One region of the Streptomyces sp. TLI_185 genome, then DNA from elsewhere that is predicted to be linked to it. Evidence: riboswitches for the same ligand, from Rfam matches in the RefSeq annotation. Region 1 holds a riboswitch; each other region holds the start of a gene.
What was found. Region 1 has a riboswitch for thiamine pyrophosphate ahead of EDD92_RS33475 (thiamine ABC transporter substrate binding subunit). Riboswitches for the same ligand answer to the same signal wherever they lie in the genome.
Positions count from the first base shown of each region.

Region 2: another riboswitch for thiamine pyrophosphate. It lies ahead of thiC (phosphomethylpyrimidine synthase ThiC); the one in region 1 lies ahead of EDD92_RS33475 (thiamine ABC transporter substrate binding subunit).
Region 3: another riboswitch for thiamine pyrophosphate. It lies ahead of EDD92_RS15065 (tetratricopeptide repeat protein); the one in region 1 lies ahead of EDD92_RS33475 (thiamine ABC transporter substrate binding subunit).

Region 1 covers NZ_RKRB01000001.1:7,217,457-7,224,600, reverse strand. The annotation lists gene EDD92_RS33485 (ABC transporter ATP-binding protein) at 1-150, opposite strand, end outside; gene EDD92_RS33480 (iron ABC transporter permease) at 151-1,752, opposite strand; gene EDD92_RS33475 (thiamine ABC transporter substrate binding subunit) at 1,797-2,873, opposite strand; TPP riboswitch at 2,962-3,069, opposite strand; gene rlmN (23S rRNA (adenine(2503)-C(2))-methyltransferase RlmN) at 3,093-4,199, opposite strand; gene EDD92_RS33465 (hypothetical protein) at 4,665-4,967, opposite strand; gene EDD92_RS33460 (hypothetical protein) at 5,599-5,853, shown strand; gene EDD92_RS33455 (SRPBCC family protein) at 6,198-6,647, opposite strand; gene EDD92_RS33440 (phosphatidate cytidylyltransferase) at 7,043-7,144, opposite strand, start outside.
Region 2 covers NZ_RKRB01000001.1:5,201,048-5,208,191, forward strand. The annotation lists gene EDD92_RS23900 (LacI family DNA-binding transcriptional regulator) at 1-144, shown strand, start outside; gene EDD92_RS23905 (metallophosphoesterase) at 346-1,428, shown strand; gene EDD92_RS23910 (hypothetical protein) at 1,621-2,490, shown strand; partial or broken gene EDD92_RS23915 (thiamine biosynthesis protein ThiC) at 2,645-2,773, opposite strand; gene thiC (phosphomethylpyrimidine synthase ThiC) at 3,252-5,072, opposite strand; TPP riboswitch at 5,065-5,254, opposite strand; gene EDD92_RS23930 (YibE/F family protein) at 5,326-6,810, shown strand; gene EDD92_RS23935 (SsgA family sporulation/cell division regulator) at 6,946-7,144, opposite strand, start outside.
Region 3 covers NZ_RKRB01000001.1:3,310,631-3,317,774, forward strand. The annotation lists gene EDD92_RS15055 (glycosyltransferase family 4 protein) at 1-430, opposite strand, end outside; gene EDD92_RS15060 (TetR family transcriptional regulator) at 650-1,300, shown strand; gene EDD92_RS15065 (tetratricopeptide repeat protein) at 1,495-2,358, opposite strand; TPP riboswitch at 2,417-2,604, opposite strand; gene EDD92_RS15070 (ferredoxin) at 2,672-2,944, opposite strand; gene EDD92_RS15075 (aldehyde dehydrogenase) at 2,949-4,406, opposite strand; gene EDD92_RS15080 (hypothetical protein) at 4,559-4,822, shown strand; gene EDD92_RS15085 (MBL fold metallo-hydrolase) at 4,897-5,925, shown strand; partial or broken gene EDD92_RS51085 (nuclear transport factor 2 family protein) at 5,968-6,414, shown strand; gene EDD92_RS15090 (RidA family protein) at 6,487-6,822, shown strand; gene EDD92_RS15095 (phosphotransferase) at 6,833-7,144, opposite strand, start outside.

The sequences.
Region 1 (7,144 bases):
CCCCGCCACCGCCCGCAGCAGGGTCGACTTGCCGCTGCCGCTGGGCCCGAGCACGCACACGATCTCGTGTTCGGCGACATCGAGGCCGACGGCGTCGAGCACGGCCCGCCCACCGAACCGCACGGTCGCGTCCTCAAGGCTCAGCAGCATCTAGAACTCCCCGCTCCGGTCGGTGCGCAGCCGCTCCAGGATCAGCAGCGCCACCGCGCACACCACCATCAGAATCGTCGAAAGGGCCATCGCCTGCCCGTAGTTGAGATCGCCCGGCCGGCCGAGCAGCCGCGCCACGGCGACCGGCAGCGTCGGATTGTCGGGCCGCGCGATGAACACGGTCGCCCCGAACTCCCCCAGTGACACCGCGAACGCGAACCCGGCCGCGACCAGCAGCGCCCGCCGCACCATCGGCAGATCGACCTCCCGCCACACCCGCCAGGGCGACGCCCCGAGCACGGCCGCCGCCTCCCTCAGCCGTGCGTCCACGGCCCGCAGCACGGGCAGCATCGTCCGTACGACGAAGGGGGCGCCCACCAGCGCCTGCGCGAGCGGCACCAGAATCCACGAACTGCGCAGATCCAGCGGCGGCTTGTCCAGCGCGATCAGGAACCCGAAGCCGACCGTCACGGCGGAGACGCCCAGCGGCAGCATCAGCAGTGCGTCGAAGCCACGGACCAGCCGGCCCGCGTCCCGGCGTGCGAGCGCCGCGGCGGCCAGACCGCCGATCGCCACGGCGATGGCGGTCGCGGCGAGGGCGTACTGGAGCGAGTTGCCGATGGCCTGGATCGGCGGCACGAGGAAGGTCCCGCTGTCGTCGTGCGTGAGCGCCCGGTAGTAGCCGAAGCCGGAGGCGCCGAGGGACCGCTGCACCAGTACGGCGAGAGGCAGCACGAGCAGGACGGCGACGGTGCCGAGGACCCCGGCCAGCAGCGCCCACTGCCCGGCCCCGCGCGGCCGCCGCGCCGTGACGTTCGCGTCCACCAGCCGCAGGGCGCTCTCCCGCCGCCGTACGGTCCAGGCGTGCACGGCGAGGATCGCGCCGACGGCGACGAACTGGATGATCGTCAGCACGGCGGCGGTGGACAGGTCGAAGATGTCCGAAGTCTGCCGGTAGATCTCCACTTCGAGGGTGGAGAAGGTCGGGCCGCCGAGGATCTGCACCACGCCGAAGGAGGTGAAGGTGAACAGAAAGACCATCAGCGCGGCGGCGGCGACGGCGGGCGCGAGCGCCGGCAGGGTCACCTTCCGCCAGGCCCTGAACGGAGAGGCGCCCAGCATCCGCGCCGCCTCCTCCTGACGCGGGTCGAGCTGCCCCCACAGACCGCCGACGGTCCGTACGACGACGGCGTAGTTGAAGAAGACGTGCGCCAGCAGGATGGCCCAGACGGTGGTGTCCAGCCGTACGCCCCACAGCTCGTCGAGCAGTCCCCCGCGCCCGACGAGCGCCAGGAACGCCGTACCGACGACGACCGTCGGCAGCACGAAGGGGACGGTGACGACGGCGCGCAGCACCTGCTTGCCGGGAAAATCGAGGCGCGCGAAGACATACGCGCCGGGGAGCGCGACCAGCAGCGTGAGCGCGGTGGAGGCGAGCGCCTGCCAGGTGGTGAACCACAGCACGTGCCGGATGTCGGACTGCGCGACGACGTCCACGATCCGCCCGAACCGCCACACCCCATCCACCTTGAGCCCGCGCGCCACGATCGCGGCGACGGGCCAGGCGAAGAAGGCGGCGAAGAACGCGACGGGCACGGCCATCAGGCCGAGCCGCACCGCGCTCCCCGTACGCCTTCTGCGGACGGCTACTTCAGTACGAGTGACGTCCACGACTTGACCCACTGGTCACGGTTGGCGGCGATCCTGGTCGGGGCCATGGTCTCGGGGTCCTTGGCCGGCTGCCCGTACTTCACGAACTCCGGCGGCACCTGGGCGCCCTCGATCACCGGGTAGACGAACATGTTGAGCGGCATGTCCTCCTGGAACTCCTTGCCGACCAGGAAGTCGATGAACGCCTTTCCGCCCTTGGGGTTCCCGGCGTTGCTGAGCAGCCCCGCGTACTCGATCTGCCGGAAGCACGTGCCGTACGCCGTGCCGGTCGGCGCGGTCTTCGGCTTCGGGTCGCCGTAGATGACCTCGGCGGGCGGCGAGGAGGCGTAGGAGACGACGAGCGGCCGGTCCGCCTTGGCCTTCTTGCCGCCCGCCGACCCGGAGAACTCGTTGTTGTAGGCCTGCTCCCAGCCGTCGACGACCTTCACGCCGTTCGCCTTGAGCTTCTTCCAGTAGCCCTGCCAGCCGGCGTCGCCGTACTTGGCGGCGGTGCCGAGCAGGAAGCCGAGGCCGGGCGAGGAGGTGGCGGCGTTCTCGGTGACGAGGAGGTTCTTGTAGGCGGGCTTGACGAGATCGTCGAACGACTGGGGCGGGGTCAGCTTGTGCTTGCTGAAGTACGCCTTGTCGTAGTTGACGCAGATGTCACCGGAGTCGATGGGAGTGACCCGGTGCTTGGCCTGGTCGACCCGGTACTGCGCCTGGATCCGGCCCGCGCCCTTCGCCTCGTAGGACTGGAACAGCCCGTTGTCGAGCGCCCGGGAGAGCAGGGTGTTGTCGACGCCGAAGAAGACGTCGCCCTGCGGGTTGTCCTTGGTGAGGATGGCCTGGTTGACGGCCTGCCCGGCGTCGCCGTTCTGGAGGAACTTGACCTTGTAGCCGGACTGCTTCTCGAAGTCCGCGAGGACGTTCTTCGAGATCTTCCACGAGGCGTGGCTGACGAGGGTGACGGTCTTGGAGTCCGTCGAGCCCCCGCTGCCGGACGACGACCCGCACGCGGACAGCGTGACCAGGCCGAGACCGACCGCGGCGGCCACGAATGTCTTGGTGTGCACTGAATTCCTCCTGGCTGACCAGGAAGAGACGCGGCCCTGCCCGGGACCGCCGGAGAATTTCCACCGGCTCCCGGGCAGGGCGCAACAGCTCGAGTGAAGACCGAACTTCCTACCCAGAATGACCTGGGCAAGGTTCAGAGGGTCTGCGGCCCGGTTGCCGCACTCTCAGCGCTGTGGCGCTCCCCTGTCGGAATATGAAGATGTACGTACGGCCTCAGGTTACCGCTCGGTGGCCGCGAGCTGACCGCAGGCCCCGTCGATCTCCTGCCCCCGGGTGTCCCGGACGGTCACCGGCACACCATGTGCGGCGATGGCTTCGACGAAGGCCTTCTCGTCCTCGGGCCGGGACGCCGTCCACTTGGAGCCGGGGGTCGGGTTCAGCGGGATGAGGTTGACGTGCACGGGCTTGCCGCGGAGCAGCCGCCCGAGCCGGTCACCGCGCCAGGCCTGGTCGTTGATGTCGCGAATGAGCGCGTATTCGATGCTCAGCCGACGCCCGCTCTTCTCCACGTACTCGAACCCGGCGTCGAGGACCTCGCGCACCTTCCACCGTGTGTTGACGGGGACGAGGGTGTCGCGCAGCTCGTCGTCCGGTGCGTGGAGCGAGATGGCGAGCCGGCACTTGAAGCCCTCGTCGGCGAACCGGTGGATGGCGGGCACCAGCCCGACGGTCGACACGGTGATGCCGCGCTGCGACAGCCCGAGCCCGTCGGGGGCGGGATCGGTGAGCGCCCGGACGGCCCCGACCACGCGCTTGTAGTTGGCGAGCGGCTCACCCATCCCCATGAAGACGATGTTGGAGAGCCGCGCAGGCCCGCCGGGCACCTCGCCGTCCCGCAGCGCCCGCATCCCGTCGACGATCTGGTGCACGATCTCGGCGGTGGACAGATTCCGGTCGAGCCCCGCCTGCCCCGTGGCACAGAACGGACAGTTCATCCCGCACCCGGCCTGCGAGCTGATGCACATGGTCACCCGGTCCGGGTACCGCATCAGCACCGACTCGACGAGCGTCCCGTCGAACAGGCGCCACAAGGTCTTGCGTGTCGTCCCCTGGTCGGTCGACAGATGCCGCACGACCGTCATCAGCTCGGGAAGCAGCGCCTCCTGCAGCTTGCCGCGCGAACCGGCCGGGATGTCGGTCCACTCCGCAGGGTCGTGCGCGTACCGCGCGAAGTAGTGCTGCGAGAGCTGCTTGGCACGAAACGGCTTCTCGCCGATCTCGGCCACCGCTTCCTTGCGCTCGGCGGGCGTGAGGTCGGCAAGGTGCCGCGGCGGCTTCTTGGCTCCGCGGGGGGCGACGAAAGTGAGTTCTCCGGGCTTAGGCATGGCTGTACCAGTGTCGCAGATCAACTCATGTGACCTGCGGCTGTCGCTCGCTACGCTTGTCGTTGGTGGTCGTCACTGGTTGCCACCGAGCGGCGTAGGACGGCCCGGAGACGGCCCAGCGATGATCACTCGCCAACTGCCCGCCACTCGTCGAGACGGACCCTGACCTGGTGGTTGTGGGCGTGCAACGCTATGGCGTTCGGCACGCCATCCATACGTATGAAGACTCCGAAGGGCTGGCGGCCGATGACCTCCTATCGACGCGCTGAAGAATCAGTGGAGGCGCACGAGGAGGAATGGCGGCTTACTCAGGAGGCGCACGACGAGGAGCGGCGTGAACAGCTGAACTCTTGAGGGTTCTTGCAGGTCATGGGCCCATGCCGTAGCGCTGAGCGCTTCTCTGTCCACAGATGGTCCACGGCGTGGCAGCCGGATGGCGGTGCCTTCTGTCGCTCAGGTGATCCGCTACTGGATGACCTCGTAGATCTCCTTGTAGCCGGATGCCGCGTTGTTGTTGAACGCGTCGATCAATGACTGCGCGTTCTCGTCTGGATTCACGAAGAACGACCGCTCCAAGGTGAAGTACTGGTCGAGGCTATCGAATTCCCATTGGCAGACGACTGTATCCATGGGACCGGCATAATCGACGTAGATTCGCCGGTTCGTGTACCCGGCCTCTTCAAACACCTTGGTGAGGGTATTGAACGCCGCCACAATCTCCGGCGCCTTCCCGCGTTCAGCTTGGTAGACCTCGCGCATCATGTACATGGCGTGACTCCGTCTTCCCGCTTGAGCAGTAATTAACTGGTCGGGGGCGTGATCTCATGCTAACTCGCCCAAATGTCGCTCGCATGCCAGGTGCTGTGGCCCGAGGTCAAGCGCTTCCCGTGCTCCCGCCGTCGGGGCGAACTACGGGCAGGGCGGTTGTTGAGGTCTGTCGAGCACGTCAACCGGGCCGCTTGGAACGGTGGCGGTCACTCGTGCGCGCGGCAGTTGCTGTAGTTCGCTGCTGTTCAGCCGGTCCGCGGCTTCGGCGATCAACAAAGGCACGCAAAGGACAGTGGTACACCGCAGGAGGGATTTTTCTCCCCATCCTCGGCGTGGATGTGATGCTGTTCGGCGGAGTGGAACGGCATGGCCCGCTGCTCTTCTGGCTGGGTGTCGCTATGCCTCATCAGACGAACTGAAGCACCAGTTCGGAAGACCAGTGCGGCGCCCCCTGCTGCGCCGTCCAGAGCCTTCGGGGTTTCCGGCCCGCTGTTGCCCGTACGGCCCTGTAGTGCACCCGTCAGACGGTCATGCAGCGGGCACGGCTGAGAGCTTCCGTGGTTGGCTGCTCAACTCAGTTGACCGGAGGAGCCGCAGTTGCTCTACTGCGATGCCGGACCGGGGAGGACCTGTGACAGAACTGCCGGAGAGTGTAGATCGCGACATTCTGGCGGGGCGCACCATCCTCGCAGTGAAGACGATTCGTGAGGCACAAGGATGCTCGCTCGACCAAGCGGTTGATCTTTACCATCAGCGCTACGGAGAGCTTCATCCAGAGCCGGACTCGGCCCGGGAAATTCCCCGGCCCCGCGTGCTGCGGTTCGAGCGGGACGGCACTTTGGTTGTGCTTGAGGGACTGGAAGACGGTCAGAAGCCGAAGAAGTGAAGGGCCGGGCCTCTGACCTGCCGCCGTGTAATGCCGCGAACCGGAGGTCGTGGCCGCCGGTTTCCGGCGCCACGGCCCGGTGACGGCCCGGGAGACCAGTAGGGCCCCTCTATTCGCTAGGCCCCCTATTCGCTAGAAAGCTGCTGGTAAAGGGCTCGCCCTCGGCGACGGATTCCTGTTCGCCCGGGCTTAGCCACGGCTGTACCAGCCTCGCAGATCCCGTGGCGTAGCCCGCTCCGCCATGAATGCAGGTGGAGGCGAGCCCCCAAGAGGCCGGCGACGGCGAGGTCGACAAGGCCGTGGGTGGCCTCGACCCGGCCGTCGCCGACTGCAGCAAGGACTGCCTAGCCGGTGGTGTGCTCCAGCTTGTCCTTGAGCAGCTGCTCGTTGCGCGGCATCTCCTTGCGGACCTGCGGGCGGACGACCAGCGGGAGCAGGACCTTGCCGATGCCGTGTCCCTCGAAGTCCAGGTCCATGGTGACGTGGGTACGGCGGCCGTCGTCGAGGGGCGTGATCTCGCCGTGGAAGTTTCCCCTGATAGGGCCGTCGATCCCGCGCACGGTCCAGGAGCGCTGCGGTTCGTACTGGGTGCACTCCATGGTCATCGGAATGTCGCGGCGGCCTATGTGCCGCGTGACCCGGACCCGGGATCCGAGTCCGAAGGGGCGGTCGTCGAGCTGTTCGGTGGCGACCGCGCTCAGCTGCCACTCCGGCATGTGGGAGGGGTCGATGATGTACGCCCAGGCGTCCTCAGGACGGCAGTCCACGTCGAACTCTTCATGGATGGCGGACATGGTGCCTCCTCTTCGGGAGATCCCCTTTGAGGGCTTACATCGGAATCGTCCCACTCGGCCGACCGGTGCGCCATCGTCCGAGAAGCCTTCCGAAAAGCCTGGAGCCCCCGCCCTCGGAAGGGCGGGGGCTCCACGCGTCACTGCCGGTCAGCCGGATCCCACGAACAGCACCATCAGCAGCCACACCACAGGCGCCGTCGGCAACAACGAGTCCAGCCGGTCCATGCTGTATCCATTTGCCGCTACCGCGGCGCGGCGCCGTGCCCTCGCGTCACCCACTGCCGACGAACAGCACCATCAGCAGCCACACCACAGGCGCCGTCGGCAACAACGAGTCCAGCCGGTCCATGCTGTATCCATTTGCCGCTACCGCGGCGCGGCGCCGTGCCCTCGCGTCACCCACTGCCGACGAACAGCACCATCAGCAGCCACACCACAGGCGCCGTCGGCAACAACGAGTCCAGCCGGTCCATGATGCCGCCGTGCCCCGGCAGCAG
Region 2 (7,144 bases), 2.0 Mb from region 1:
CTCCTCATCGACGCGATCGAGGGGGTCGAATCGGACCAACCGGTCGAGCAGGTGATACCGACGGAGCTGATCGTGCGTACCTCGTCCCAGCGACGTCCGCCGCGTACGACGGTCAGCGCGCCGCGCTCGCCCGAAGAGGAGTAGAACAGAGGCCGTCAGCAGGCGGTCGAAGCCCTGCCCAATCGGGGCGAAAGCCGCGGTGAACTGGACTCTTCCTCCGATTCACCACCCCTGGGTCATCACATGGCGCGATCGGCATTCCTATGATGGGCCCACGACACCGCGGGCCGCTGCGACCAGGCAGTCCGAAGCGGTGCAGATGCGGCGCGATGGTGGAGGGGTCTGATGACTCAGGGGGCCGGTCAGGGACCCGAGACGGAGCGGACGGCGACGTTGCGCGACTTCCGGGTACCGGCGTATGTCCACGAGACCGGTCCGTACGGCCACAGCACACACCCCGGCGACGTCGCCAGACCCGTCGAGGAGCCGGCCGACCACCCGGAGGGGTACACACCGACAGAGCGCGACCTGCCGGTCATCAACCGCGGTGACACGCTTCAGGTGACCGTCGACCCCTCATCCCTCCCCGTCCCGCAGCAGACCGACGGCGCAGGCCCGCTGTACGTCGTCGGTGATGTGCACGGCTATCTCGACGAGTTGGTGGCCGCCCTCCAGGAGCAGGGCCTCATCGACGCCGCGGGGAACTGGTGCGCGGGCACCTCCCGGCTCTGGTTCCTCGGCGACTTCACCGACCGTGGCCCGGACGGCATCGGCGTCATCGACCTCGTGATGCGCCTGTCCGCGGAGGCGGCCGCGGCCGGCGGCTACTGCAAGGCGCTCATGGGCAACCACGAACTGCTGCTGCTGGGCGCCAAGCGGTTCGGTGACACCCCCGTGAACTCCGGTGCGGGCACGGCCACCTTCCAGGCGGCCTGGCTGCTCAACGGCGGCCAGAAGACCGACATGGACCGCCTCCAGGACCATCACCTCCAGTGGATGGCCCGCCTCGACGCGATCGAGGAGGTCGACGGCTATCTGCTGGTCCATTCGGACACCACCGCCTACCTCGACTACGGTGACTCGATCGAGGCCGTCAACGACACCGTCCGCGAAACGCTCACGCGCAACGACGCGGACGAGTGCTGGGATCTGTTCCGCAAGTTCACCAAGCGGTTCTCCTTCCGCGACGAGGGCGGTGCAGACGCCGTACGCTCCCTGCTGAGTACGTACGGCGGCACGCGGATTGTTCACGGTCACAGCCCCATTCCGTATCTGCTGGGCGAGGTCGGCTCCGAGGACGGCGAGGACAGCGCCGGGCCCGTGGTCGAAGGACCGCACGTCTACGCCGAGGGCCTCGCCATCGCGATGGACGGCGGAGTGACCATGGCCGGAAAGCTGCTGGTCCAACAACTGCCGCTGGATATCTGAACGTTCACAGGGCAGGCGTCCCCCATGGAGGAATCGCGATAAACGGCGCAGGCCAGGGCCCAATTTCTTCAAACCCCCTGTCACCGTGTGCCTTCGCCGCTCTACCATCGGCTTATCCGTAGCAGGCTCCCCTCCGTTTCTGCCCGACGGCTCGTTGGCATGCGAGCCCCAAGCCCTACGGAGCATCGGGGGATGCACATGAACAGCGTTCCGCAGCACCTGCTGAGCGAGGACCGCCAGGAGTACGAGCGGGTCCTCGATGAGGCGCTGCGCTCCGCCCCAAACCGCCCGGAACTGGCCGCTGTCGGCAAGCGGCTCAACCCCGAACAGCTGCGCACGATGGCGCTCAACGCCACCGCCCTCATCACGGTGGCCGCGGCGGCCGAGTACCAGCACTACGTGAAGGTCCGCGAGGAACTGCGCCAGCCGGCGCCGTCCACCCCGCCGTCCACCCGTGAATCCGGCTCTGCGGAGCCGGGCGCGGCGGCGGTGGGGCTCGCCACCACCCTCGGCGAGGCCGCCGAGCCGGCCGGCGCGGGCGCCGTCGCCGTCGCCGCCGTCCTCACCCCCGTCCTCGCCGGAACAGCCGCGGTGATCTTCCTGCTCGTCGGATACATCATCAGGTCGCTTGAACCCAAACAGGTATTCGGCAAGACCATGATCACCGCCGGTTGGGTGTTCGGTGCCATGACCGCGGCCGCGATCCTCGTCGCCGCTGTTGGGCTGCTGCTCACCGCCCTGCGCAACCAGCCCTCGCTCGAGTCCGGACCGTACGGCGAACTGAGCGGGGAGGTGGCCCTGGCCAGGGAAGCCTGGCGAGAAGCGCTCCTGGAGCGCGGCATCATGCCGTTCCTCCGGGAGGCACTGGCCGACCCCGGCACCGCCGCGGCGCTGCACAGCGCCACACCGCCGACGCCGACCAGCCGTATGCCTCACCTCGGCTACGACCGGCCGGGCTTCAGCAGCCCGGACGACGGCTCGGTCCCCGGCTCACGCCCGAGCTTCACCAGCCCGGACTACACCAGTCCGGACTTCGGAGGCCCGGAACACCAGCCGGAGTAACCGTCGGCTTGCGCCCCCCGCATCAGAAAGGCCCGCCAGGGCCCGCAGGGGAGCGCAAGCCGAACACGGACCCCGCGACGGCTCCGCCCTACGGCAACTCACGCCGAAGAGCGGGACCGTCTTCCCCGTCGAAGGAGCCACTCACACCGGCATGGTCCGCGATCGGCAGGTACACCCTGTTGCCCACGGCCGCGAACTCCTTCGACTTCTCCGCCGTGCCCTGCTCGATCTCCGCCCGGCTTCCGCCGTGTTCACGGCGGATGTCCTGGGAGATCTTCATCGATCTGTGGATCGGTGCCCATACGTTCCCTACGACGGTCGGCGCGCGCAGCGGAACTCGGACGTGAGCCACGTCACCGGGCCGGCCGGGCTCCACGGCTCAGGCTGGGCTGCGAGCGCAGGGGCGCCATCTCGTTGGCCCCTTCGAGCCGCTGAAACAGGAACGGACACGTCCCACACCACATGGAGAGCTCGAACGCGGGCTTCCCATCAAGCACCAGCAGCCTGCGCCGCGGCGCCGACCCCAGTTCCTGGAGCTCTGTCTCGAACCGCAGCCTCGCCTCAGATCCGGGCACTCCGAGCCTGCGCGGCTCCCCAACGACAATGCTCACCACGCCCACGACCGTACGAGGACCCAGCACCACGCACCAAGCCGGTTTTTCAGGATGCGGCGAGTTGCTCTCCTGTGCATGAGTCGCAGAGGTCCAAACGGTCGGGGACTGGGTAGCTCCGCTCAGCAGCTGAGCTACCCAGTCGCGCTCTCAGTCTGCAATGGGCAGGTATACCCGGTTCCCTGCCTGCGCGAACTCCTTCGACTTCTGCAGCATCCCCTCAGCGACCTCCTCGGGCGTCGCCCCCTCAGCCGCCGCACCACCGAACCGCTCTGTGATGCTTTGGCTGATCTTCATCGAGCAGAACTTCGGCCCGCACATCGAGCAGAAGTGGGCGGTCTTGGCCGGCTCCGCCGGGAGGGTCTCGTCGTGGAACTCCCGTGCCGTGTCCGGGTCCAGGGCGAGGTTGAACTGGTCCTCCCACCGGAACTCGAAGCGGGCGTCGGACAGCGCGTCGTCCCATTCCTGCGCACCGGGATGCCCCTTGGCGAGATCGGCTGCATGGGCGGCGATCTTGTAGGTGATGACGCCGGTCTTGACGTCGTCACGGTTGGGCAGGCCCAGGTGTTCCTTGGGCGTGACGTAGCAGAGCATGGCCGTGCCCCACCAGGCGATCATCGCGGCACCGATGCCAGAAGTGATGTGGTCGTACGCCGGCGCGACGTCCGTCGTCAGCGGGCCGAGCGTATAGAACGGAGCTTCATCACAGATCTCCTGCTGAAGGTCGATGTTCTCCTTGATCTTGTGCATCGGGACGTGTCCCGGGCCCTCGATCATGGTCTGTACGTTGAAACGCTTGGCGATCCGGTTGAGTTCCCCGAGCGTGCGCAACTCCGCGAACTGCGCCTCGTCGTTGGCGTCCGCGATCGACCCCGGCCGCAGGCCGTCGCCCAGCGAGTACGTGACGTCGTAGGCGGCCAGGATCTCGCAGAGTTCCTCGAAGTTCTCGTACAGGAACGACTCCTTGTGATGCGCGAGGCACCACGCTGCCATGATGGAGCCGCCGCGCGAGACGATGCCGGTCTTGCGGTTCGCGGTGAGCGGGACGTACGGCAGACGGACGCCCGCGTGGACCGTCATGTAGTCCACGCCCTGCTCGGCCTGCTCGATGACGGTGTCCTTGTAGATCTCCCAGGTGAGCTCCTCGGCGCGGCCGTCGACCTTCTCCAGCGCCTGGTAGAGCGGCACCGTGCCGATGGGGACGGGGGAGTTGCGCAGCACCCACTCGCGCGTGGTGTGGATGTTGCGACCGGTGGACAGGTCCATGACCGTGTCGGCGCCCCAGCGGGTCGCCCAGGTCATCTTCTCGACCTCCTCCTCGATGGAGGACGTCACCGCGGAGTTGCCGATGTTGGCGTTGACCTTCACCAGGAACCGCTTGCCGATGATCATCGGCTCGATCTCCGGGTGGTTGACGTTGGCCGGCAGCACCGCGCGGCCCGCCTCGATCTCCTCGCGGACCACCTCGGGCGAGACGTTCTCCCGGATGGCCACGTACTCCATCTCCGGCGTGATCTCTCCGCGGCGGGCGTACGCGAGCTGGGTGACCGCCTTGCCGTCGCGACTACGGCGCGGCTGACGCGGCCGGCCCGGGAAGACCGCGTCGAGGTTGCGCAGACCGCCTCGTGGAGAGGTGTGCTTGATCCCGTCGTCCTCGGGACGGGCGGGGCGGCCCGCGTACTCCTCGGTGTCACCGCGGGCGATGATCCAGTTCTCGCGCAGCGGGGCGAGCCCCCTGCGCACATCGGTGTCGACGAGCGGATCGGTGTACGGGCCCGATGTGTCGTACAGCGTGACCGACTGCCCGTTGGTGAGATGCACCTGACGGACCGGCACCCGCAGATCGGGGCGTGAGCCCTCGACATATGCCTTGTGCCAGCCGATGGACTTCCCGGCCTCCTGGGACTGTTCGCCCTGAATGGGCTGTTCGTCCTGACTGGAGGCAGGCGTGCGTGCGTCCTTGTTGGTCATGAGACCTACTCCCTACGCCGGCATTACCCGGTAACAGGTTCGGCGGTCGACGCAGCGGTTTCCGTCTGTCGACGTTTCGTGGGGAACATCACTCGACTTCGGTGCTGTTCCACGTGAAACATCGCTGGGACGGAGGTCAGCGCCCTCTCAGCCCGGTGCTCCGAGCTCCCGCGTGTGCAAAGGTGCCTCCACGCTAGCGTCAATTCGGGCGCGCTGAACAGAGGGCCCCTGTCGTTCTTGCGATGATCGGGCGGTGACCACGACACATCAGCCCCCGTACCCCCCTCCGGAGCCGTCCCGCGGGCACGGCTCCAGGGACGGCAGCGGCCGTGGTTCCGGGGCCGGGCACCACCACGAGCCGGGAGCCGGCGCCGGGCACGGTCACGAGTCCGGTGGCGGGCAGGGGCCGGGGCACGGCCATGGTTCCGGCGGCGGGCACGGTCACTCGCACAGCCACGGTCCGGCGGCCCCCGTCTCCAAGCACCTGCGCAAGGTCATCGCCGCCATCCTCATCCCCTTCACCGCGGCCGTGCTGGTCGGCCTCGTGGTGCTGTGGCCCGGCGGCGCCCCGGCGCACAAGCGCTCCGGGGTGGGCTTCGACCGGCAGACCCAGCAGGCGACCGTCACCAAGGTCGTGAGCGTGAGCTGCAAGTCGGTGAACGCCTCGGGCGAGACCCCGACAGGGGACACCTCCACCGCCGAGGGGTCCTCCGCCCAGCAGCAGGCGAGCGGCACCTGCAAGAAGGCGACGATCCGCGTCGACACCGGCAAGGACAAGGGCCGTACGTTCACCGAGATCGTGCAGCCGGACCAGTCGCGGCAACTGCACGAGGGTGAGAAGGTCGTGGCGGCCTACGAGCCCTCCGCGCCGAAGGACCTGCAGTACTCGGTCGCCGATGTGAACCGCCGCTTCCCCATGGCGCTGCTGGCCGGCATCTTCGCGCTCGCCGTCGTGGTGGTGGGCCGGATGCGCGGGCTGATGGCCCTGGTCGCGCTGGCCGTCAGCTTCATGGTGCTGACCTTCTTCATCCTGCCCGCGATCCTGCAGGGCTCGAATCCGCTGCTCGTGGCGGTGATCGGGTCGAGCGCCATCATGCTGATCGCGCTCTACATGTGTCATGGGCTGTCGGCCCGTACGTCCGTGGCGGTGCTGGGCACGCTGCTCTCGCTCGTGCTGATCGGTCTGCTCGGCTCCGAGTTCATCGGCTGGGCCGCACTGACCGGCAACACGGACGACAACACCGGTCTGATCCATGGCCTGTATCCGTCGATCGACATGAGCGGTCTGCTGCTCGCCGGCGTCATCATCGGTTCGCTCGGTGTCCTCGACGACGTGACGGTCACCCAGACGTCTGCGGTCTGGGAGTTGCACGAGGCGAATCCGTCGATGGGCTGGCGGGGGCTGTACCGGGCGGGCATCCGTATCGGCCGCGACCACATCGCATCCGTCGTCAACACCCTCGTCCTCGCCTACGCGGGCGCCGCGCTGCCCTTGCTGCTGCTCTTCTCCATCGCGCAGAGCAGTGTGGGGGCGGTCGCCAACAGCGAGCTGGTGGCGGAGGAGATCGTACGGACGCTGGTGGGCTCGATCGGCCTGGTCGCCTCGGTGCCGGTCACGACGCTGCTCGCGGCCCTGGTGGTCGCGGCCGACCGTCCCGGCCCGGAGCCGGCGGCGGGAACGGTGGGCGCAGCGCCTGCTGCGGCGCGTACGGGGCGGGGCCGACGGCGCAAGCGGTGAGGCGAGGGCCACTCCGGCACGAGTGAACAGACACTTCGGGCAGTTCGGGGTCCAGCCACCCTGCGCATGGAGAAGCGTTACTGCGCCCTCCGCATCCCACGCAGAAGCGTTCCGGCCGGCCCCCGCTCTACCGTCTCAGCCCGCGCTCTGCTCCTCCGCCAAGATGCGGTCCAGAGCCTCGTCGAGGTGGGCGTCGAAGTCGGCGAGAGAGCCCTCCTGACCTAGTGGCACCAGCTTGTCGGTGCGGTCGAGGAACGCGATGAGCGACGCCGTGGACGCACGGAACAGCGCCTGGTCGCGGCCGACCTGAAGCCGGATCAGGACCTCCGCCAGG
Region 3 (7,144 bases), 3.9 Mb from region 1:
GCACGACGTCGAACTCGCCGCGGCGGGCGCGGAGATGGCGGCGGGCGCGGAGGGAGAACGTCAGGGGTTCCGGGAAGCCGCCGGTCCACATGGTCGCGACTTCCAGCGCGTCGATCCAGTCGCGGTACTCGTCGCGCCCCGGGGTGCGGAAGGGGTCCGGCGAGCGGTAGAGGTCGAGGCTCGGCAGCTCGGTCAGGCTCAGGCGGCCGGCGTAGTCGGCGCCCTCGTCGAGGACGGGGTACGGCTGGGAGCCGATGACCTCGACACGGTGGCCGAGGCGGGCCAGCTCGCGCGAGAGATGGCGGACGTAGACGCCCTGTCCGCCGCAGAACGGGTTCCCTTTATAGGTGAGGAGCGCGATGTGGAGCGGTCGCTCGCCGTCGGCGGCGAGGTCCTCCTGGGGACCCGCCTGACTGGCCTCAGCGGTCACTCTGGGCCCCCTTCTGCGTGCACTGTCCCGCGAGATTACGCCGGGACGCTAATCTAGAACAAGTTTCAGACTTGATCGTCCAGGAGGCTCTGAATCTACCGGCAGGTAGGGGCGCAGTGAGCAGTGGATCAGGTGATTCGCGCCACGGCGGAGGCCCTGCCAAACTCGGTGCGATCACCAGCCCTCACCGATAGTCACGGAACGTACGGAACGGGATCCATGCCTGCGCAAGCGAAGGTGGCCAAGGTGGAAGCACGTACCTCGCAGCCGGCCTCCCCGCCCCTCACGGAGCGGCAGGAGGCGCGTCGTCGGCGCATCCTGCACGCGAGTGCGCAGCTGGCCAGCCGGGGTGGTTTCGACGCGGTGCAGATGCGTGAGGTCGCCGAGTCCTCGCAGGTGGCGCTGGGCACCCTCTACCGCTACTTCCCGTCCAAGATCCATCTGCTGGTCGCCACCATGCAGGACCAGTTGGAGCACATGCACGGCACGCTGCGGAAGAAGCCGCCGCAGGGTGAGACGGCGGCCGAGCGGGTCGCCGAGACGCTGATGCGGGCCTTCCGGGCGCTGCAGCGCGAGCCACATCTGGCCGACGCGATGGTGCGTGCGCTGACGTTCGCCGACCGGAGCGTCTCGCCCGAGGTGGACCAGGTCTCCCGCCAGACCACCGTGATCATCCTGGACGCGATGGGCCTGGAGAACCCGACCCCCGAGCAGCTCTCCGCGGTCCGCGTCATCGAGCACACCTGGCACTCGGCCCTGATCACCTGGCTCTCGGGCCGCGCCTCCATCGCCCAGGTCAAGATCGACATCGAGACGGTGTGCCGGCTGATCGACCTGACGGATCCGGCGGCGTCCGGAAAACCGTCCTGAGGAGGCCGGAGGAAGTCGGCCGCGGTTCGGCAGCGCCCTGAAGGGGCGCGGGGCCCCGCCGCTGCCGCGGCCGATGTCACAGCCGATGTGCAACCCCGCCGCGGAGCCGCACATCGGCACAGCCGGCGGAGCGCCCAGCCGCGCCCATGGGCCCGGTCTCAGCGGAGCGCCTGGCCGCGCCCGACGGGCCCGGCTCAGCCGATCGCCGTCAGCCCGCTCCAGCTCCGCCCGATCACCGCGCCGTCCGCCCACTGCGCCAGCAGCCGCCGCGCCTCCTCCTCCGGGGCCGCGAGGGACACCGTCTGGGTGCCCGCCGGCAGGCTCCGCTCCTGCTGATGGGTGCCCTCGCTGCAGCAGGCGCAGAGCACGCGGACGCTGCTGGCGGGTTCGGCGCCGTAGCCGTGCTCGCCGAACAGCTCGAGCAGGGCCCTCAGGTCGTCCACCTCGCCGGCCGCCACGGTCACCTCCAGGGTGGGCAGCTCGGAGGCCTCGAAGAGGAGCAGTTCGTCGAAGACGGGGTAAGTGACGCCCTCGTAGCTCCGCTCCCCCTTCGGCTCGCCGTCGTGCACGACGATCTCGCCGTACCGCCGCCCTCCGGTCACGGGTACGTTGACCACTCGCCCGCGCGTCGGGCACAGCCGCTCGATCCACACGACCTCGCGCTCACCGCCGGTGTCGAGCCGCACGCAGGCGTTGCCGAAGCGGCCCACGATCTCGCCCTCACCCGCCGGGAGGTCGATGCCGAAGCCGGCCCAGGCGTCGCGCGCCGTCGCCCAGTCGCGCTGGATGGTCGCCGCGATGCCCAGGTTCCAGTGCGCGGGGTCACCCTCGCCGCGCGGGGCCCGGGCGGCCGCCTCGCGTCCGAGCTCGTACGCCTTCGCCCAGTTCCGCAGGAACTTGTGGGCGAGCGCGGCGTCGTACCACCAGTCGGCGCTCGGTTTCTCGTCCGGGAAGTGGGCGAGCACCTGCTCGTAGAGGCCGGCGGCGCGCAGCCACTCCTCGGCCTCCCACGCCTCACGAGCCTGCTTGATCAGCTGTCCGGCCTCGGCCTTGCGCACTCTTCCCCGCCCTGATCGTTCCTACGGCATTCGCAGGAGCGTAGCCCCGGCACACAAAGGACCTACGAGACGGGTTCCCTTCGCCGGCATTACCCGGGTCAGGTAGTGGAGGTCGCCTTCCGGTCGCAGACCTTGCGATCCACGGTCTTCCGGCCTCTCAGCCCGGACCGTCGACGTCGGTCCCAGCGGACTGACTGCTTCACGCCAGAATCGGCTACTCCGGTTCGGACTCCCTCACTCGTCCCGTAGGCCAATTCCCAGAATAGAACATCCGACCGGGAATGAAACCCCTGAAAGGGTACTTTTTCGGGCTCTACTCCTCCGGCGGGAACACCGGCTCCCCGCTCCCCAACAGCGTGATCACGATCGCCTCCACCGGGCAGTTCTCCGCCGCGTCCAGGATGCGTTCGTTGGCGTCGGTCTCCGGCCCGACGGGGTGGGACTGCATGGCGGAGTCGAGACGGAAGGCCCCGGTCGCCCGGTGGACGCACTGGGCCGAGCCGATGCACACGGAGCGGTCGACCTCGACGTGCCAGCGGTCACCCGCCCCCACGCTCGAATGCGCTCGCGCGGGAGGTACCCCCATTCGCTCAGCCCTCCCAGCCCGCCGGGAGATGGATCATCTTGTGTTCGAGGTACTCGCCGTAGCCCTCGGGGCCGAACTCCCGCCCCAGGCCGGAGTTCTTGTAGCCGCCGAAGGGGCCGAGCATGTCGAGGCTGAAGGTGTTCACCGAGTACGTGCCGGTACGGACCTGCCGCGCCACCTCGATGCCGTGCCCGACGTCCGCCGTCCACACGCTGCCGCTCAGCCCGTAGTCGGAGTCGTTCGCGATCTTCAGGGCTTCGGACTCGTCGCCGTACGGGAGCAGGCAGATCACCGGGCCGAAGATCTCCTCCCGCGCTATCCGCATCGAGTTGTCGACGTCGCCGAAGAGGGTCGGCTCGACGTACCAGCCGCGGTCCAGGCCCGGCGGGCGGCCGCCGCCGGTGAGGATCTTGGCGCCCTCCTCCTGGCCGATGCGGATGTAGTCGAGGTTGCGCTGCTGCTGGCGCTTGGCGACGAGTGGGCCGACCTGGGTCGCCGCATCCAGCGGGTCGCCGACGACCAGGGCGCTCGCCGCCGCCGCGAAGGCCTCGGCGAACTCGTCGTAGCGCGAGCGCGGCAGGAGGATGCGGGTCTGGGCCACGCACGCCTGGCCGTTGTTCATCCAGGCCGCAGGGACGACACCCGCGACGGTCGTCGCCACGTCCGCGTCCGGCAGGACGACCGCCGCCGACTTGCCGCCCAACTCCAGTGTCACGCGGGTGAGATTGTGCGACGCCACCTCCATCACGCGCCTGCCCGCCGCCACCGAGCCCGTGAAGGAGACCTTGTCGATCCCCGGGTGTCCGACCAGGTACTCGCTGACCTCGCGGTCGGCGGGGAGGATCGACAGCACGCCCTCCGGCAGGCCGGCCTCGCGGGTGATGTCGGCCAGGATGTACGCGTCCAGCGGCGACTCGGGCGACGGCTTGAGCACCACCGTGCAGCCGGTGAGCAGCGCGGGCGCGAGCTTGGCGGCGGCCACGAACTGCGGGACGTTCCAGGGGACCACGGCCGCCACGACCCCGACCGGCTCCCGCCGCACCAGGATCTTCCCGAGCACGCCGTCGCGCTTCTCCTCGTACGTGAAGTTCCGGGCGACCGTGATCGCCGCGTCCCACACCATCATCGCGCCGAGCGCCTGCGCGAGGACGCTCCAGGAGTACGGCGACCCGTTCTCGGAGGAGATCACGCGGGCGATCTCCTCGTGCCGTACGGCGATCGCGTCCTTGATGCGGGTGACGACCTCGATCCGTTCGTCGAGGCTCATCCGCGGCCAGGGGCCCTCGTCGAAGGCGCGGCGCGCGACGGCGACGGCCCGGTCGACGTCCTCCCGCGAGGCGTGCGGCACCCGCCCGATGACCTCCTCGGTGTGCGGCGAGATCACCTCGATGACGTCCTTGCCGAGGGGGTCGGTCAACTCCCCGCCGATGAACAGCTGTCCGTGTTCCACGAGCTCGGTCATGGCCGACTGCCTCCCCGGAGCGCCTGTCTCTGACGGTTCATCAGATACGGCACTGATACCAGTTCCCTCCGGAGTAGTCCACGGACCGCACATCACTTCGCCCCGCCCTGCGATGATCAAGCCCGGGAGAGCGCCCGGAGGAGGCATGGGAGATGACTGGTGGCCACAAGCGCGGACGCGCCTGGGCGATCTTCTCCACGTCCGTGGCCCTGGCCTTCTGCGGCGCCGCATGGATGGCCTCGGCATGGGCGGACACGCACCGCCCCGGGGTCTCCGTCCACCGGGAAGAGAAGAGCCCGGAAGAAATCAGGAAGTACTGGACCCCGGAGCGCATCCGACAGGCCGAGCCGGCCGAGATGCCGGTCGTCCACCCCTGCGACGGCCTCAAGTCCGCACTGCACCCGAGCTGTTGGTGACCTCAGGCTCCCATCGAAACGCGTTCTAGTTATAGTGGCCGGAGCGTGGCCGGTTCGCGGTGATTGGGGAGCCCATGACGCAGGTGTACGACCACGGCGGAGGCGTCCGGTCGATCCAGGTCCCCATCCCGGACAACCCCCTCGGCCATACGCTGGTCTACGTCGTCGACACCGACCGCGGGCCGGTACTGATCGACACGGGATGGGACGACCCCGCCTCCTGGGACACGCTCGCCGAGGGACTGGCGGCCTGCGGTACGGCAGCGGGCGAGGTGCACGGCGTCGTCATCACCCACCACCATCCCGACCACCACGGCCTCTCCGGCAAGGTGCGCGAGGCGTCCGGCGCCTGGATCGCCATGCATGCCGCGGACACCGCGATCGTGCGGCGCACCCGCGACACCCGGCCGGGGCGCTGGTTCGCGTACATGACCGCCAAGCTGGTCGCCGCCGGCGCCCCCGAGAAGCACGTGGCACCGTTGCGCGACGCAGCCCCCCGCACCACCCTGCCGGGCTTCTCCCCCGCCCTGCCCGACCGGGAGATCGTCCCCGGCGAGCTCCTCGGCCTCCCGGGCCGAAGGCTGCGTGCGATCTGGACGCCGGGGCACACCCCCGGCCACGTCTGCCTGCACCTGGAGGAGCAGCATCCGGCCCGACTCCCGGGCCACGGGCGGCTGTTCTCCGGCGATCATCTGCTCCCCGAGATCACCCCGCACATCGGCCTGTACGAGGACCCCGACGACACCACGGTCACCGACCCCCTCGGCGACTACCTCGACTCCCTCGAACGCGTCGGCCGTCTCGCGCCCGCCGAGGTGCTCCCCGCCCACCAGCACGTGTTCGCCGACGCGCCCGCACGCGTACGGGAGTTGCTGAACCATCACGAGGAGCGGCTCAGCGGCCTCGGATCCCTCCTGGTGGAACCGCTCACCCCCTGGCAGGTCGCCGAGCGCATGGAGTGGAACCGGCCCTGGGCCCAGATCCCGTACGGATCACGGAACATCGCGGTCTCGGAGGCCGAGGCCCATCTGCGGCGGCTGGTGAAGCTGGGGCGGGCGGAGGCGGTGGCGGGGAGCGATCCGGTGACGTACGTGGCGGTGTAAAGCGGTCGCGCCCGGTGATCCGCCACTGCTACCAACTCTCCCATGGACCCGTTGCAGCAACTCCTCGCCGAACGCGCCTGCGAGCGTCTGATCCTCGACTTCGTCCACCGCCTGGACCTCGGCGAACCGGCCTCCGTGGCCGAGCTGTTCACCGAGGACGGCGTGTGGGAGTGGCCGTCTCCGGGTGACGGGCGGCGGTCCGAGGGGCGGGAGGCGCTGCGGAAGTACTTCGGCGCGCGGCCGGCCGACAAGCTCTCGCGGCGGATCATGTCCAACATCCGCGTCACGGTGACATCGGCGGACACGGCCGAGGCCACCTCGTACTTCACGACGTACCGGATCGAAGGCTGGACGGGAGACATGGTGCGGGCCGCCCCTCCCGTCCAGGTCGGCCACTACGAGGACACCTTCCGCCGCCTCGACGGGCAGTGGCGGCTCGCCTCCCGGATCCTTCACCTCCCCTTCGGCGGCCCGACCCCGCAGGTCGGCCGCGGCCCTCTCGAATCCGTCCGCACCGACCGTGCGCCCTTCGTCCGGTTTGCCGACGGCAGCGCGCCGCCGCTGTCTCAGGGGGTCCGGGGCGGTCCGTTGCTCTTCACCTCGGGCCAGGGGCCGCTGGATCCCGTCACCGGGGAGATGCCCGCGGACTTCGGTGCGCAGGCACGGCAGGTGCTCGCCAACGTCGAGGCCGTCGTTACGGCGGCAGGCGGCGACAGGCGGTCGATCACACGCTGCACCTGCTATCTGACCGACCGCGCCCACTTCGCCGAGTTCAACCGCGTCTACCGGGAGTTCTTCACGGACTGCTCGCCCCTGCCCGCTCGTACGACGGTGGTCGCGCGGCTGGTCCGGGAGGGGGTGCTGGTCGAGGTCGACGCGGTGGCCGTCGTCGGCTGAGCGCCGGGCCCTAACGCAGCAGCGTACGGATCAACTCCTCGGCCTCCCCGAGGAGTTCGATCTCGCGCCGGCTCATCGTCGGGTTGGCGGCGCGTCGGCGTCGGGCCTCCGTCAGGCCGGCCTCGGTGAGGTGGGAGGGGTCGGCGAGCAGGGCGGTCAGCATGGCGCGGGCACCGTCGGCCACCGGGTGGTCGTCGACTGCCACCTGGGCGAGGATCACGGCGGAGATACCCCAGTCGAGGCCCGGGTGGCCCTCCTCCGCGTTGGACCAGTCGATCACGTACGGGCCGTCGGGCGTGAGCATCACGTTGTCGGGGTGCAG